3 regions of the Nonomuraea sp. NPDC049129 genome follow, and region 2 is predicted to be linked to each of the others. Evidence: riboswitches for the same ligand, from Rfam matches in the RefSeq annotation. Region 2 holds a riboswitch; each other region holds the start of a gene.

Region 1 (5,767 bases), on a different contig from region 2:
TCATGAAGAACTCGTAGGCGACGTACACCGCCGTCATCACGATGGCCACCACGATGCCGTAGAGCGTCGGGCCCATCAGGCCGGTCGTGACGCCGGTCGCGGAGTTGTAGCCGGCGAGCAGGATGGCCCCGAAAACGAGACCGATCACCCAGTTCGCGATGCCGAAGATGACACCGTCGATGATCCTCGCCACGAGCCGCTGCCACCACTCGGCGAGCGGGGCCGGGGCGCCGGGCGGTTGGACCCCGTGCGGCTGCGGCTGCCCGTAGCCGGGCTGCTGGCCGTACTGGGGCTGCTGACCGTAGCCGGGCTGGCCGTACTGCTGCTGCTGACCGTAGTCCGGCTGGCCGTACTGCTGCTGGCCGTAGCCGGGTTGCGACGGCTGCTGCTGGCCATAGCCCGGCTGGGACGGCTGCTGCTGCCCGTAACCGGGCTGCTGGCCGTAATTGGGCTGCTGGCCATAGCCGGGCTGCTGGCCCGACGGTGGCTGCTGGCCGTACTGCTGCTGGCCGTAGCCGGGTTGCGACGGCTGCTGCTGCCCGTAGCCCGGCTGGGACGGCTGCTGCTGCCCGTAACCGGGCTGCTGGCCGTATCCAGGCTGGGATTGCGGTTGCTGACCGTAACCGGGTTGCGATTGCGGCTGCTGACCGTAGTTGGGCTGGCCGTACTCGGGTTGCTGACCCGAAGCCTGCTGCTGACCGTATCCGGGTTGCTGACCGTAGCCGGGCTGCTGGCCGTAGTCCGGTTGCTGACCGTAGCCGGGCTGCTGACCGTACTGCGGCTGTTGTCCGTACTGCGGTTGCTGCGGCTGCTGGCCGTAGCCCGGCTGCTGCTGACCGTACTGCGGCTGTTGGCCGTAGCCCGGCTGCTGCTGCCCATAGTTGGGTTGCTGACCGTAGGCGTCGTCCGCCCGGTAGCCAACGACCGTCGCATCCGGGTCGGGCTCGCCATAGGGACGGCCCGTGTTGTGATGTCCGTATTCAGATCCGCCAGGCGCAGAGTTCTCGCCGGATTCGTCCTGTGGATACGGCGGCTGTCCGGTGCTCACCGTGTCACCTCGCTTCGAGTGCGCATGTGGCACGTGTCAGGACACATGCCTGTGCTGCCCAACGTATCGACATAGGTATCAACAATCACCTTTCCCATTAGTCAAGGTCCGCGTCACCCGATGTCAGGTGGAGAAGCATGCGGGTGTTCCCCAGGGTGTTGGGCTTGACGTGTTCGAGGTCGAGGAACTCGGCGACACCCTCGTCGTACGAGGCCAGCAGCTCCGCATAGACCTCGGGTGAGACCGGAGTGCCCTGTACGGGGCGGAATCCATGCCTCGCGAAAAAATCCACCTCAAAAGTCAGACAGAAAACCCGGCGCAGGCCGAGTTCCCGGGCCGTTTTGATCAAGGAAGAGACGATCCGGTGCCCGATTCCGAAGCCTCGGAACTCCGGATCAACGGCCACCGTGCGAATCTCCGCGAGATCCTCCCAAAGCACGTGCAGCGCGCCACAGCCGACCACTTGGCCGCCGCGCTCGGCGATCCAGAACTCCTGCACGTCCTCGTACAGAGTGACGGTGGCCTTCTCCAGAAGCCGGGGCCCGGCGCCCGCGTAGGTGTCGACCAGGAGACGGATCGTCCTGACATCCGGCGTGCGAGCACGCCGGACGACGACTTCCGTGTCCGGGACTGTCACTTCGGCGACCTGCTCCATGGGTCTCCAGCGTACAGATCCGATTACGGCCTCCCCGTAACTCTGACGTCTCTCCCATCTCATGACATCTCGTGGTTGATCGAGCACGATGAGGGATCCCTTGGCCCTCAGGCTTCCATGCCTTGACGAACTTGGTGCAAAAAGGACATAAAGTTTGTCCTGCACCGGCAAGCACGAGATCACCTCGTGACCCTTCGGTTGTGAAACCTCTACAGACTTGGCAGTTCTGGTTGAGCACGAACCCGGAGTGCACTAGTGTCCAGCGACGATGTCACCCACGCGAGCCAGCGTGGAGACGCGCCCAATCCCCGTAAGGGGAGCCGGGGACCCGCCGGTGGCGACCTCATCCCGACGCCACCACCCATGGGGTGAATCCGAGCGAGTCGTTCGGTAGGGCTGCTCCGGCCCGAACCCGTCAGCTAACCCGGTAGGCGCCGATGAGAGGAGCTGGTTGGTGAAGCAGACCCGCGATCGCGAGACGAAGCCGGCGGGCGCTCAGGCCCGCCCTTCTGAGCTCCGGAAGATCCCCACCCGGTTGGGTGTCATCGCGGCGACCATCGCCACCCTCCTCTTCGCCGTACCCGTCGGCTCCGCCGTCGCCGATCCCAAGCCCTCGCTGAAGGACCTGTCCAAGCAGGCCGAGGAGCTCCACACCCAGATCGAGACGCTGAGCGAGGAGTTCAACGGCCAGCGGGAGAAGCTCAAGACAGCCAAGAAGTCGGCTGAGGCGGCCAAGAAGACGCTGTCCACCAGTGAGGCCGATCTGGCCGCGAAGCGCGCCAAGGCCGCGCTGCTGGCCCAGAACGCCTACATCAACGGCGGCTTCGGCCAGGCGCTGGCATTCGGCACCTCCGACGACCCCGAGAGCTTCCTCGACCGGGCGGCCACCACCTACGCGCTGGAGCAGCAGCAGGGCTTCGAGGTCAACCAGGTGACCACGGCCAGGCAGGCCGCCGAGCAGGCAAGGGCCAGCGCCAAGACGCGCATCGACGAGGTCGAGAAGATCGTCGAGGGCCTCGGCACCAAACGCGACAAGATCACCAAGCTCGTCGCCAAGGTCGAGAGCAGTCTCTTCAAGCGGGCGATCGGCGAGGCGGGCCGTCCCGGCACCCGGGCCACGCGGGTCGACCTGCCGGTCATCGGCGCCGGCAAGGCCGCCACGGCCGCCAGGTGGGCGCTCACGCAGCAGCTCAAGCCGTACGTCTGGGGCGCCGAGGGGCCGACCTCGTACGACTGCTCCGGCCTCGTGATGGCGGCCTACCAGCGGGTGGGCATCTCACTGCCGCACTACACCGGCGACCAGTGGACGGCCGGACGGCACATCTCCAAGGAGGAGCTGCGCGCCGGCGACCTGGTCTTCTTCTATGGTGACCTGCACCACGTCGGCATCTACATCGGCGGCGGCATGATGGTCCACGCGCCGCAGACCGGCGACGTCGTACGCATCGCGTCCATCGCCCGCCGCCCGTTCGCGGGCGCCGTACGCATCGCCGACTGACCTCCGGACACCACGACAAGCACTCTGACAGCTGGGGCCCGGGCGGCTGGGCCGGTCGAACGGTCAGATGAGCTGGCGGCGGGCGGCCCAGGCCACGGCCTCGATCGCGGTGGCGACGCCGATGCGGTCGCAGATACCCCGAAGTCTCCGGCGTACCGTGCGTCCACTGATATCCAGTCGTCTGCCAACCCGATCAACCGTGACCCCCTTGGCAAGCTCCGCCAGCAACGCCAGATCCGCGTGGCTAAGCTCGACGCTCTCAGTGAGCACATACATCGGGAGCCCTCCCCCCAACAGCAGAACTCGAGACGTCTATGTCCGAGCAGAGCTGCAGCTCGTCTCGCAGACGGTAAACGCATTCTGGAAAGGTCGTCAAGCCAGCGGATACCGCCCTCTGACCATCGCCATTGACATGATCGGCTGTATGTGAAGTACTCGCCATATGTCGGCACACTTCGGGGCCCGATGAAGGATCACAGGCGCCCTTACAACGGCTCCAGCCCGCTCCCCAAGAGCGCCGCGAACCTGCTGAGCGCCGAATCCGTAAAACGCGAATATTCTTCGCATTCAATATGCGAAATATCGGAAATGTGGCTGCTTAGGGCAGTCTTTTGTACCCCCGCGCCGCCGGGTCGGCAGCGCCCGCCAAAGACCATGAACGGTTCATGCGCCAGAGGGAGAAGCCACTCGGCGCAGGCGGCCGGGAGATGCCCGCTCCCCGCGTTAAGGGACTGGCGAACGCCGCCGCCCGCGTTCTCCTACTCGCCGCAGGAGATCGGGCCGCTGTCAACCCGACAGCGGCCGGTACGGCCCGGCGTGGGAGCCGGGCCGACACTCTTCGGCGGCAGGCGGGTCAGTGGGTCGGCTTGACCAGCGGGAACAAGATCGTTTCCCGGATGCTCTTGCCGGTGAAAGCCATGATCATCCGGTCGATCCCGGCCCCCATGCCACCCGTGGGCGGCATGGCGTACTCCAGCGCCTGCAGGAAGTCCTCGTCCAGCTGCATGGCCTCCGGGTCGCCCCCGGCGGCCAGCAGCGACTGCTCCACCAGGCGCCGGCGCTGCTCGACCGGGTCGACGAGCTCGGAGTAGGCGGTGCCCAGCTCGGTGCCGAACCCGATGAGGTCCCACTTCTCGGTCAGCAGCGGGTTGTCGCGGTGCTGGCGGGTCAGCGGGGAGGTCTCCAGCGGGTAGTCCATGACGAACGTCGGCTGGATGAGCGTGTGCTCGACGAGGGCCTCGAAGATCTCCTGGACGAGCTTGCCCTGGCCCCACTTCGGGTCCCAGTGGATCTCACGCCCGTCGGCGAGTTTCCGGACCTGCTCCAGCGGGGTCTCCGTGGTGATCTCCTCGCCGAGCGCCTCGGACACCGCCCCGTACAGGGTGATGCGCGGCCACTCGGGGATGCCCAGGTCCACCTCGACGCCGTCGTGGACGACCACAGAGGTGCCCAGAGCGGCCACGACGGCCTTCTGGTACATCCGCTGGGTCAGGTCGGCCATGTCGTTGTAGTCGAGGTAGGTGCCGTACGCCTCGATCATGGTGAACTCGGGGTTGTGCGTGGAGTCCGCGCCCTCGTTGCGGAAGTTGCGGTTGATCTCGAAGACCTTCTCGATGCCGCCGACCACGAGCCGCTTCAGGTAGAGCTCGATCGCGATGCGAAGGTAGAGCTCCATGTTGTACGCGTTGATGTGGGTCTTGAACGGCCGGGCCGCCGCGCCGCCGTGGATCGGCTGCAGCATGGGCGTCTCGACCTCGAGGTAGCCCTCCTCGTGCCAGAAGTCGCGCACCGCGCGCACCGTGGCGCTGCGGACGCGGGCCATCTCCCGGGCCTCGTCGTTGACGATGAGGTCGACGTAGCGCTGGCGTACGCGGGCCTCGGGGTCGGTGAGGCCGACGTGCTTCTCCGGCAGCGGGCGCAGGCACTTGGCGGTGATCTGCCAGCGGTCGGCCAGGATCGACAGCTCGCCGCGGCGGGAGGTGATGACCTCGCCCTCCACACCCACGTGGTCGCCCAGGTCGACGTCGCGCTTCCAGGCCGCCAGCGACTCCTCGCCGACCTTGTCGAGCGAGATCATCACCTGCAGGTCGCCGCTGCCGTCGCGGAGTGTGGCGAAGCAGAGCTTGCCGCCCACGCGGTTGAGCATGACGCGGCCCGCGACGCCGACCTTGTCACCGGTCGCGGTGTCCGGGTCGAGGGCCTGGTATTTCTCCCTGACCTCCGCGTTGGTCGCCGTGCGGGGAAAGGTCACCGGGTAAGGATCGACGCCCTCACTGCGAAGGCGGTCGAGCTTCTCCCTCCGGATGCGCATCTGCTCGGGAAGTTCGTCGCTCACAGCATCAAAGAGTAGGGGATATGGCGAACTGCAAGGGCTCGTCACCTCTCTGCAGGGTGACTGCAAGAGCTCTCCCGTACCAATGACACATCGAGCTCAGGGGGGAACCGGCAAGGCGCCGGCCCAGGGGGAGCTCAAGGAGAGATCATGATGAAGAAGCTCGCGACCGGCCTCGCCGCCGTCGCCGCCACGAGCGCGCTGGCCTTAGCGCTGCCCTCGGCCGCCAGCGCC
Region 2 (5,767 bases):
ATCATCGGCTGCACCGGAGGCGGCTCGAACTTCGCCGGGCTCACCTTCCCCTTCCTGCGCGAGAAGCTGGCCGGGAATCTCGACGTCACGCTGCGCGCCGTCGAGCCCGAGGCGTGCCCGTCGTTCACGCGGGGCGTCTACGCCTACGACTTCGGCGACGCGGCGGGCTTCACTCCGCTGCTCAAGATGCACACGCTCGGCCACGGGTTCGTGCCCGACCCGATCCACGCGGGCGGGCTGCGTTACCACGGCATGTCGCCGTTGCTGTCGCACATGTACGAGCTGGGCCTGTTCGAGGCGGTCACCAAGTCACAGACCGAGTGCTTCGAGGCTGGTGTGCGCTTCGCCCGTACCGAGGGCATCGTCCCGGCGCCCGAGCCGACGCACGCGCTGGCCGAGACCATCGCCGAGGCGCTGCGGTGCAGGGAGAGCGGTGAGGAGAAGGTGATCCTGACCGCGCTGTGCGGGCACGGCCACTTCGATCTGGCCGCCTATGACCGCTACCTGTCGGGGCGCATGGAGGACTACCCGCTCCCGCAGGAGCGCATCGACGAGGCCCTGCACGGTCTCCCGAGCTGAGCCGTCGCACCGGCCGGGGTGAAGGAGCTCACCGCGGCCGGCCGGCCGTCAGTTCGCGTTCGGGCGCTTGCCGTGGTTGGCCTTCTTCTTCTTGCGCGCCTTGGTCTTGCGAGATCGCTTCGCCATGGATACCTCCAGTGATCGGTCCGCTTCCCAACGTCTCGCGCTGTGGTCTACCGCACAACCCGTACGACCTAACATTCCCCAACAAAGCCGTGTCATAATTTGGTGGAATCTGTTGGAAGGAGCGGGGGCGTGCTCGCACAGCAGCGCCAGCAGGCGATTCTCGAACGCGTGCGCAGCAGCGGCGGCGTTCGGGTGGCCGACCTCGTTCGCGAGCTCGGCGTCTCCGACATGACGGTCCGCCGCGACCTCGAGGTGCTCGCCGAGCGCGGGCTGCTGGAGAAGGTGCACGGCGGCGCGACCGCGCTGGGTCCCGGCTCGACCGAGGAGCCGGGCTTCACCGCCAAGTCCGCCCGCCAGCAGCAGGAGAAGGAGGCCATCGCGCGCCGCGCCGCCCAGTTCGTCCGGCCCGGCACCGCGGTCGCCCTGTCAGCCGGGACCACCACCTGGGCCCTGGCCCACCACCTCATCTCGGTGCCCGAGCTCACGGTCATCACCAATTCGATCCCGGTGGCCGACGTCTTCCACCGCAACCCGCGCGCCGACCGCACGGTCGTGCTGACCGGCGGCGTACGCACGCCGTCCGACGCCCTCGTCGGCCCGGTCGCGGTGGCCGCGATCCGGCGGCTGCACGTGGACACGCTGTTCCTCGGCGTGCACGGGATGAGCGTGCGGGCCGGGTTCACCACGCCCAACCTGCTGGAGTCGGAGACCGACAGGGAGCTGGTGCACGCGGCGCACCGGCTGGTCATCCCGGCCGACCACACCAAGTGGAACACGGTCGGCATCAGCACGATCGCCGATCTGACCGAGGCAGACGCGGTCATCAGCGACTCGGGACTACCTGAGGAAGCACGCATGGAGCTGGGCGAACGCGCCGGCGAACTGATCATCGCGGAGGACTCGCAGTGAAACGCACCATCACCCACCTGGCCGACGGCCGAGAGCTGATCTACTTCGACCGGCGCGACGACGCCGACCGGAGCGCGATCGACCGGCGGGCGCTCGATCCCAGGCCGATGGCGTCGGAGCTGCGCTACGACCCGCTCACCGAGGAGTGGATCGCGATGGCGGGGCACCGCCAGACGCGTACGTTCCTGCCTCCGGCCAATGAGTGCCCGCTGTGCCCGTCGTCCGAGACGAGGGCTTCGGAGATCCCGGCGTACGACTATGACGTGGCGGTGTTCGAGAACCGCTTCCCCTCGTTTTCCGGAAATTTCGGGACTTACGGGGATGTCGGGGGGTTGAGTGAGGTCCGGCCGGGGGTGGGGCGGTGTGAGGTGGTGTGCTTCACCTCTGAGCATTCGTCGTCGTTCTCGCGGCTCTCCGACGAGCAGGTGGGCCTGGTCATGGAGGCGTGGGCCGACCGTACGGCCGAGCTGTCCGCGATCGAGGGCGTCGAGCAGGTGTTCTGCTTCGAGAACCGGGGCGAGGAGATCGGCATCACGCTGCCGCACCCGCACGGGCAGATCTACGCCTACCCGTACGTGACCCCGCGGACCAAACTCCAGCTCGGCGCGGCCGCCCGGCACCGGGGCGGCAACCTCTTCGCCGACGTGCTGGCGGCCGAGCGGGCCGCCGGGGTGCGCGTGGTGGCGGCCAACGAGTTGTGGACGGCGTTCGTGCCGGCCGCCGCCCGCTGGCCGTTCGAGGTGCACGTGTATCCGCACCGGCAGGTGCCGGACCTGGCCGCGCTGTCGGAGGAGGAACGCGCCGCCTTCGCCCCGCTTTACACCTCTGTGCTGCGAGCGCTCGACGGGCTGTTCGGCGTCGCCATGCCGTACATCTCAGCCTGGCACCAGGCGCCGGTGCGGCAGGATCGTGACCTGGCTTATCTGCACCTGGAGCTGTTCAGCATCAGACGGGCGCCCGGGAAGCTCAAGTATCTGGCGGGCTCGGAGTCGGCTATGGGCGCGTTCGTCAACGATGTCCTGCCGGAGGAAGCCGCACGCATGCTTAAATCACAGGTAGATCTCTAATTGGTTGCCGCTTGGAGTCGCATGACCTTGGTTTTACCACTAATATCCCTTTTCAGCGCCGACCGAAACGGTCGGTGCTGGCCTAATCCCGGGTGCGTGGCCCGGGAGCCGGGGACCCATCGCGTCTTGGGGTGAATCCACTCAGGTGGTAAGGCGGCATCTCCCTGCCCGAACCCGTCAGCTAACCCGGCCGGCATAGGGAGAGGAAACCCTTCGTGGCGGCTGCGTCCCCCTCGAGTCTCGCCATCGCTCTCATCACCACCGCTTCCATGGCCTTCGGCGCCTTCACGGCCACGCCCGCCGCTGCCGCCCCCAAGCCCAGCGAGGCCCAGCTCCGCGCGGAGCTGAAGCAGCTGGACAAGAAGGTCGACAAGCTCATCGAGACCTACAACCTCAAGCGCGTCGAACTCGCCAAGGCCAAACAGGATTCGGAAACGACCAAGAAACGGCTGGCCACGGCGGAGGCCCAGCTCATCACCGCCCAGAAACGCGTCACCGAACTCGCGCGCCTGCAGTACCAGAACGGCACCGGCGCGCTGCCGAACCTCACCCTCCCGACCGATGCCTCCAGCGCGGCGTTGCTGGACCACCTCGCGGCCGAGCAACAGGCGGTCGTGCAGGGCGTGGCCACCGCTCGGGACGAGAAGAAGGCGGCCGCGGACCAGGCGGCCGCCCTCGAGGCGAAGATCCGCGAGGACGCCGCCAATGTCGCCAAGCAACGCGACGACGCGCAGGGCGTCATCAAGGACATCCAGAAGAAGCTGAAAGGCCTCATCCCGTTCGGCCCCGGCCGCCGCTCGGACGGCAGCTGGGCGCCCGAACTGCCCTCAGGCACCGACAACATCACCGCCCGGATGCGGGTGATCCGCGGGCTGATCCAGAAGGACTTCGCGCTGCCGTACGAGGTGGGCTGCTTCCGCTCGGGCGGCGGCGGCGAGCACCCGCTGGGGCGCGCGTGCGACTTCATGATGAGCACCGGCGGCAGCATGCCCAGCGCGGCCAACCAGGCACTTGGCGACCGCGTGGCGGCCTGGGCGCTGGAGAACAAGGACAAGCTCGGGGTCAAGTACGTGATCTGGAAGCAGCGCATCAACCAGGGCTCGGGGTGGAGCTCGATGTCCGACCGCGGCAGCATCACCCAGAACCACTTCGACCACGTGCACATCTCGATGTTCTAGAGCTGGGCGCCCGGACCGGGGCACGGCGCGGTCAGTGGGTGCCTGGTCTGGGGATGTGGACGCCAGCGGCGCGGAGCTTGGTCTCGACGAGCGCGATCCCATGGGCCGTGGCCGATCCCTGCTCTTCGCCGTAGTGGGCGATCAGGTGGTATCGGGCCGCGGCGTCGGTGCGGGCTTGCAGGCCGGTCACGATCTTCAGGTGTGCGGGGTTGGCGAGGAAGTGGTCGGCAATGGCAGTGGCGAGTTCGGCCAGGCGCGGGTCGTCCGGCTGCCATGCCGTGGCTTCGGTGGCGCGCTTGATCAACGCGACGAAGCGGGGGTGGTCGAGGGCGTGCTCGACATGGGTGAGGAAGTCGTCGAAGCCCTCGGGAACCAGGGCCCTGGCCAGCACCCAGCCCTCCCTGGTGGCCGCCACCTCCTCCGTGGGGAGGCCGAGGCCGGACATCCGCTCCAGCAGCGCCACGGCGCGGTCGGGCAGCAGAGCCCGGTCTCCGTCGGCGAGCCGGTGCAGCATGTCACGGCGCGCGATCAGCTCCTCGATCCGTTCGGTGACCTGCCGCTCGACGTCGGCGAGCGCGGCGGCGAACTGGGCGGCGTCGGCATCGAGCAGGGGCCCGACTTCGGCCAGCGGCACCCCGGCGACGGCCAGCGTCCGGACCTGCACCAGCCGCAACAGCTCGGCCGATCCGTACCTGCGGTAGCCGGAGCTGTCGCGTTCCGGCTCCTTGACCAGGCCGAGCTTGTGGTAGTGGCGCACCGTCTTCATTGTGACGCCGACGAATGCCGCTGCCTGCCCGATCGTGACTCCGTTCATCTGCGCAATCCTGCCTTGTGCTCGAGCTCGGCGACTAGGCAGATCACAGCCGAGCATGTGGACAGGCCACGCCGAGGTCGACGAGCTCGGCGTGGCCCCGTTCGGGTTTCTCCCTGATGCACAACCGGAAGGGGGTGCCTCTGGAGGCGTGCGGGTCACAGGTGTTCAGTCCGACGGCTGAGCCGGATCGGCCTGCTCGCCGCAGAACACCTCGTTGACGAGCCGTTGCTGGGCGTTCTGGACCTTTGTTGCTATGGACAGGTCGGCGTCGTCCACCCAGTTCAGTACGGCGGTCAGGGTCTTGCTGCCGTCGGGCGTGCTGTACATCAGCGTCATGGAGCCGACCGTGCCGCCGTTGTGGGTGATGACGGTGCCGCCGCAATCCGTTTTCTGGACGAACACTCCCAGCCCGTAGTCCATGTTCGGGAGGCCGGTGGCGTGCGGGGTGCACATCTCGGCCAGCAGCGGGGCCGGCAGGAGCTTGCCGCCTACCAGCGCGGAGATGAACGTGGCCAGGTCCTGGCTGGTCGAGATCATGTCACCGCCGGTGGAGACCCAGGAGGGGTTGTGGCGGGTGATGTCGATCGTCTTCTGCCGGCCGGCTTCCTCGTAGCGGTAGTAGACGTGGGCGTGCGGCTCAGGGAGCTCCGGCGAGGCGTCCGGCACCACCGTGCCCGACAGCCCGAGCGGCCCCAGGATCAGCCGCTGCATCTCCTCGGCCAGCGAGCGGCCGGTGACCTTCTCGATCAGCAGCCGGGCCAGCACATAGTTGGTGTTGGAATAGCTCCAGCCCGTCCCCGGCTCGAACCGGGCCGGCTTGGACAGCGCCCGACATACCAGCTCCTCGGGCCGGTAGGTGTGGAACCGGTTGTCCACCCACTCCTTGCCCGTGGTGCCGTAGGGCACGGGGATCCCGTGCACGATCGACCCGTCCTCGTATACCTCGCCGGTGAAGTTGAACAGCCCGCTGGTGTGCTGCAACAGCATCCGCACCGTGATCCGCTCGTCCAAGACGAACTCGGGCAGGTAGTCCGCCGCCGGGGCGTCCAGCTCGATCTTGCCCTCGGCCACCAGTTGCAGCACCAGGGTCGCGG
Region 3 (5,767 bases), on a different contig from region 2:
CCGGCCGGGCGAGCAGCACTGGCTGGGCGGGCAGTGGTTCTTCGACGTGGCGGGCCTGCTGCGGGAGTGCGCGCGCCGCCGCGCCTATCTCGCGCAGATCTGGCCGTCCGCGCAGCTGGACACGGCTCCGGTACGGCCGGCGCAGTGGCTGCCGGGCAGCGGGGTGACTCTGGACTCGGTCCAGTGGGAGGTCCTCACCGGGGCCGGGGCCGAGGCGACACCGCTCGACCTGGCCAAGCGGATCGGCAGGTCCGGCTATTCGGTGCTGCTGGCCGTACGGAGGATGGCGGCGGCCGGGCTGCTGGCACCGCCCGTGGAGCCGACCACCACCACGCGCGCCCCGGAAGAGAGCGCGACGAAGACCGGTGAGCACAGGGCGAAGACCGCCGGAGACGGGCAGGGGGCGCTGCCGCAGCGGGGGCGCGTGGCCGCCGGCCAACGGCCGCCGCACGATCCCCGCACCCCGGGCCTGCCGCTCGGCCCGCCGGTCACGGCGGACCCCACGGACCTGGCCCTGCTGATGCGCCTGAAGAAGGCGCTGGAGGAGCTGACATGAGGTTCCCCCGCCCGCAAAGGAGGCCACCGGTGGAGCTGCGTGAAGAGGTGCTCAGGGAGATGGTTCTCCTGCGCGAGCGCACTCCGGACATCAGCGGGAGCGTCGCCTGCACGGTTGACGGCATGAGCATCGCCTGCGACAACGCCGACGACAGTGGCGAGCAGGTCGCCGCGCTGTCCGCGGCGCTGCTCGCGCTGAGCAGGCGAATGACGATCATGACCGGCCAGGGCGTACTGGAGGAGACGCTCATCTCCGGCACCGCCGGCTTCGCCGCCTTCTACGCGGCGGGCCCCACCATCGTCCTCGCAGTCCTGGCTGAGCCCGGCACCAATCTCGGGCTGCTCCGGCTGGAGGGGCGCAAGACGGCGGCCAGCGTGGCCGCCATCTCAGCACGGATTCACTGAGCTTGAACGGAGGAAGGCATGGCCAGCATGGACGTCTCTCTCAAGGAGATGATGACGATCGACGGCTCGCTCGGCGCGGTGATCGTCGATCACGGCAGCGGCATGGCGCTGGGGGCGCTCGGCGGCTCCAAGGACCTGGATCTCCAGGTCGCCGCGGCGGGGAACACGGAGGTGGTCAAGGCCAAGCTGCGCACGATGGACTCGCTGGGGCTCAAGGACTCCATCGAGGACATCCTGATCACGCTCGGCGGCCAGTACCACATCATCCGGCCGATCACCGGCCGCGGCGGCAAGGGGCTCTTCCTCTATCTCGCCCTGGACCGGGCGCGGGCCAACCTGGCCCTGGCCCGGCACCAGCTCCGCGGGATCGAGGAGAAGCTGGAGGTCTGAGAGATCCGGTGGCTCGCGTCCGGGCGCGGCGGACACGAGCCACCGACCTCCACCGATCCCTGAACAGCCTGGTCCCTGAACAGCCTGATCCCTGACCGGCCTGATTCCTGGTGCGTCAGCTCGTGGTGAGCTTGGTGATGGCGCCGACGATGTCCGGCCAGAGCGGCCGGGGCAGGTCGTGGCCCATGCCGGGGAACGTCAGCAGCGTGGCGCCTGGAATCGCCGCCGCCGTGGCGTGGCCGGCGGCGACCGGGACGAGCCGGTCGGCCTCGCCGTGGATGACCAGGGCGGGGATCCCCAGCGTGCCGAGCTGCTCCGTGCGGTCGCCGGAGGCCATGATCGCGGCCAGCTGCCGGGTCGTGCCCGGCGGGTCGAAGCACCGGTCGTACGCCTGGCCGGACAGCCGGAGGATGCGTTCCCGGTCCATGTCGAAGCCGGGCGAGCCGATCACCGCCCAGGTCCTCAAGGACTGGGCGAGCACGGCGTCCCGATCAGTCGGGGGCGCGGCGAGCAGCACCGCGCTGGCCTCCGGCGTGGGCGGGGCCACGTCCGGGCCGGGCGTCGACATGATCGAGGTAAGGGTCAGGACCCGCTCGGGGTGCCGGATGGCGAGCGTCTGGGCGATCATGCCGCCCATCGAGGCGCCCACGACGTGGGCGGCGGGCCAGCCGAGGACGTCCATCAGCCCGGCCGCGTCGTCGGCCATGTCATCCAGCAGATACGAAGAGGACGTCCCCAGTGTGGGAACGCCCTCGTCGTGCAGGTGTGTGGAGAGTCCGGAGTCACGGTTGTCGAATCTGACAACGTGATGGCCCTGCTCCGCCAGGAGCTCGCAGAGCTCGTCGTCCCAGTGGATGAGCTGGGCGCCGAGCCCCATGATGAGGAGCAGGGGACGTCCGCCGGGTGAGCCGAAGGTCTCGTACGCGATCTCGATGCCGTTCGCGGCTGCAAGCGTGGTCACGAGGTCAGAATGACATTCTGTTTCCCGCGACGCAAAGACCGCCGGCTCCGAAACCGACGACCATCAAGGCCGTCGGCTCCGGACCTGACGGCCGTCAGCAAAACCGTCTTCGGACCTGACGGTTGTCAGCGCCGGACGAGCTTGCGGATCCGGTCGCGGCCGACCGTCACGCCACCGCCGAACATCGCCAGCGCGACCGCCGCGGCGGCGCCACCGATGGCGTTCGATTCGACGACCTTCTTGTCAGCGACCTTCTCCTCAGCCTTGTCGGCCTTCTTGGCGGCCACCGGCACGGCCTTGGCGGGAGCGGGCTTGACCGCGGCGGGCTTGTCGCCCTCGGCCACGATCTTCGGGGGCTTGGCGGGGTTGCGGTCCACGACGGCGTACGCACCGGTCGAGAAGGGCTGCGGGTAGTTCTTCTTGCCCGGACCGCTACCCCACTTGGTGATGACGTAGTCGATCTTGATGTGGCCCGCGCCACCGTTGCCGTCCACGCCCAGCGTGCTGGAGTTGAAGCGGCCACCGGTCAGGGCGGCGAAAGTCTTGGCGTCGAGGTCGAGCATGACGCCGCTGGAGGACGGCACGCCCGGACCGCGGTCGCCGACGAAGAAGGGCATCTTCTTGCCCTTGTAGACGACGTAACCCTCGGTCATGAGCGGCCAGCTCGGGCTGGCGGCGAGCCCCTTCTGCATGGGCTTGCCGCTGGCCGGCAGCCCGGTGTCCCCGGCGCGGCCGGAGGAGTCGTCCCAGAAGTAGGACGCGGTGGTCTTGCCCTTGAGCAGGACCTTCTTGTCGTTGCCGGTGTCGGCGTGTGCGGCGGTGCCTGCGCTGATGGAGATCGCGCCTACGAGGGCGGCGGTGAGCATAGCAGAGCGAACAGACATGAAGCAGTGAAGTCCTTTATACGGGAAAAGGGGATCGCGCTCGTGAAAGGTGGGCGTAGCCGGGCAAGACGCCAAACGGTCGCTACGCGGAGCGTGGAAGAGCGGGGGGAAGGCGCCGGTCAGTCTGCGGACGACAACACGCGGGCTGGCGGCACGACGCGGGGGTTACGCATGCGGTAGGTGTCCTCTCCATCTCGCCTACCGGGTTAGCTGACGGGTTCGGACGTGGAGATGCCCTACCGACCGAGGTCGGATTCACCCCTAAGGAACGTTGGTTCCCCGGTTCCCGCGAGCGGGATTCGGCGCCTGCCGGTTGGTACTCCCCTGTTGAAGCCCCAAAGTCACCGGCTGGTAACTCCATGAACTATAGGTACCGAACCGGACAAAGGCAAACATAAGCCCATGAAACGGGCGAAGATCTACCTAGAGGGTCAAGAAAAAAGGGGGGTACGGCATGCCGTACCCCCAGAAAAGCTCAGGTCAACCGCCGCTCTTCCGCCTGAAAGAACGCTTGCTGGCGGCGGGCCCGTGAGCGCCGTGAATCTTGGAAGGGTCGTTGCCCCTGCCACCCGCGCTCGAGTCAGCATGCTGGTTACGCTTGCGCTCCAGCGCCTCGCGGAACTTGCGCTTCATCTCGTCCTCGGGAGTTTCGTCGACTTCCGGCTCCGGTGTTTCCGCCATGAGGACCTCCTGGTGTTGGGGACAAGGACAGCTTCGCATGACGGCGCTCAGGACGCGAAACTGGCCTCGACCTTGGGCTGTGGGGTTTCCCGGTCGATCCGCACACCGGGCATGGCGATCAGGGCGACCAGCGCCACGAGGGCGCCCGCGACCCCCAGCGAGGGGATGACCAGGGCCGCGGCCGAGGCGTGCGCGGCGGCCAGTCCGTGCAGCGGCGCCTCGGTGGCGATGACGGAGGTGTAGGCGGTGCCGGCCAGGGCCAGGGCGACCGAGCCGCCGATCTGGCGGAAGAACGTCAGGTTGGCCGAGGCCGTACCCATGTACTGGGGCGGCACCGAGTTCGACACGGCCACGGTCAGGCCGGAGAGCATCGGGCCCATGCCGAGGCCGATCAGCGCCATCCACCCGACGAGCACCCAGGGCGGCGTGTCCAGCGTCAGACCGGCGCACAACAGCGTGCCCACGACCAGCAGGAACGGCGCCGCCACCAGCCACGGCTTGTAGACGCGCGTCCGGCTGATCAGCGCGCCCACGACCATGCTGCCCACCACCATGGCCAGGGTCAGCGGGTAGATCCGCAGCCCCGACTCGGTGGCGCTGGCGCCGAGCGCCTCCTGGAAGTAGCGCGGCAGGAACACCACGCCGGCGAACATGCAGAAGGCGGTGAAGAAGGAGGTCACGTTGACCAGCGTGTACGTACGGTTCCGAAACAGGTGCAGGGGCATGATGGGCGCCTCGGCCCGCATCTCCACCACCACGAACACCACGAGCGACACCAGAGCCAGCGCGATCGGCCCGATCACCGGCACGCTGGTCCAGGTGTGGCCGTCGAGCCCCTTCTCGGTCAGGCCGATGAGCAGCGAGCTAATGCCAACTGTGAAGACCCCGATTCCCAGGTAGTCGGGCCGCCCGCCGCCATGTCCCGGCCGGCGCGGCAGGCGCAGCACGATGATCGCGATCAGCACCAGGCCGATCGGCACGTTCACATAAAAGGCCCAGCGCCAGCTCGCGTGGTCGGTGAAGAGCCCGCCCAGGAACGGCCCGGCGAGGTAGCTGAGCGCCATCACTCCGCCCATCGCGCCCTGCACCCGGGCTCCGCCCTTCTCCGGCGGGAACAGTTCGAGCACCAGGGCGATCGACAGCGGCAGCAGCGCGCCCGCGCCCAAGCCCTGCAACGCGCGGAACAGGATGAGCTGCGTCATGTCCTGCGCCACCCCGCATAGCGCCGACCCCAGGAGGAACACGGACATGCCGATCAGCAGCAGCGGCTTCCTGCCGTGCTGGTCCGACAGCCTTCCATAGAGGGGCACGGTCACGGTCGAGGTCAGCAGGTAGGCCGTGACGACCCAGGTGTAGAGATCGACGCCGCCCAGTTCCGTGATGATCCGCGGCAGGGCCGTACCGACGATCGTCTGGTCGAGCATTCCTAAGAACATGCCGCCGAGCACGGCGACCAGCAGGAGGCCATCGCCTCTGCGCTTCGTGTCAGTATTCACGTGTGGAGAGTGACATGTAAGGATTGACATGTCAACCCTTTGCTATGCTTGCCGACATGTCCCTACGGATCGCGCTGCTCGGGCTCCTCGACGCCAAGGGGCCGGCCAGCGGCTACGACCTGGCGAAATCCTTCGAGCGGTCGCTCAATCACGTCTGGCAGGCCGGGCACACGCAGATCTACCCGGAGCTGGTGAAGATGGCCGCCGACGGGCTGGTGGCGGTCGAGTCGGAGGGGGCGCGCGGACGGAAGATGTACGCGATCACGCCCGAGGGCGCGGAGCAGGTGCGCTCCTGGCTGGTCGAGCACGAACCGGTCGGTGCGATACGCAGCGAGGTGGCCCTCCAGGCGTTCCTGCTTCCGCTGCTCGACAGGGAGTCGGCCATCGCGGTGGTC

What was found. A riboswitch is a leader RNA that binds a small molecule or an ion and turns the genes downstream of it on or off. The one in region 2 is predicted to bind cyclic di-AMP.
Region 1: another riboswitch for cyclic di-AMP. It lies ahead of AB0B64_RS10135 (C40 family peptidase); the one in region 2 lies ahead of AB0B64_RS36210 (hypothetical protein).
Region 3: another riboswitch for cyclic di-AMP. It lies ahead of AB0B64_RS16755 (hypothetical protein); the one in region 2 lies ahead of AB0B64_RS36210 (hypothetical protein).

What each region holds. Positions count from the first base shown of each region.
Region 1 is NZ_JBEZDU010000003.1:153,118-158,884, forward strand. It holds partial or broken gene AB0B64_RS10120 (RDD family protein) at 1-202, opposite strand, end outside; gene AB0B64_RS10125 (hypothetical protein) at 239-1,123, shown strand; gene AB0B64_RS10130 (amino-acid N-acetyltransferase) at 1,146-1,703, opposite strand; cyclic di-AMP (ydaO/yuaA leader) riboswitch at 1,992-2,152, shown strand; gene AB0B64_RS10135 (C40 family peptidase) at 2,158-3,201, shown strand; gene AB0B64_RS10140 (LuxR C-terminal-related transcriptional regulator) at 3,265-3,477, opposite strand; gene lysX (bifunctional lysylphosphatidylglycerol synthetase/lysine--tRNA ligase LysX) at 4,055-5,536, opposite strand; gene AB0B64_RS10150 (hypothetical protein) at 5,684-5,767, shown strand, end outside.
Region 2 is NZ_JBEZDU010000014.1:23,801-29,567, forward strand. It holds gene AB0B64_RS36195 (TrpB-like pyridoxal phosphate-dependent enzyme) at 1-579, shown strand, start outside; gene AB0B64_RS36200 (DeoR/GlpR family DNA-binding transcription regulator) at 835-1,614, shown strand; gene galT (galactose-1-phosphate uridylyltransferase) at 1,611-2,681, shown strand; cyclic di-AMP (ydaO/yuaA leader) riboswitch at 2,751-2,891, shown strand; gene AB0B64_RS36210 (hypothetical protein) at 2,897-3,859, shown strand; gene AB0B64_RS36215 (MerR family transcriptional regulator) at 3,891-4,673, opposite strand; gene AB0B64_RS36220 (serine hydrolase domain-containing protein) at 4,839-5,767, opposite strand, start outside.
Region 3 is NZ_JBEZDU010000005.1:180,587-186,353, forward strand. It holds gene AB0B64_RS16735 (hypothetical protein) at 1-556, shown strand, start outside; gene AB0B64_RS16740 (roadblock/LC7 domain-containing protein) at 586-960, shown strand; gene AB0B64_RS16745 (hypothetical protein) at 979-1,350, shown strand; gene AB0B64_RS16750 (alpha/beta hydrolase) at 1,466-2,311, opposite strand; gene AB0B64_RS16755 (hypothetical protein) at 2,437-3,195, opposite strand; cyclic di-AMP (ydaO/yuaA leader) riboswitch at 3,376-3,510, opposite strand; gene AB0B64_RS16760 (DUF5302 domain-containing protein) at 3,676-3,876, opposite strand; gene AB0B64_RS16765 (MDR family MFS transporter) at 3,924-5,372, opposite strand; gene AB0B64_RS16770 (PadR family transcriptional regulator) at 5,429-5,767, shown strand, end outside.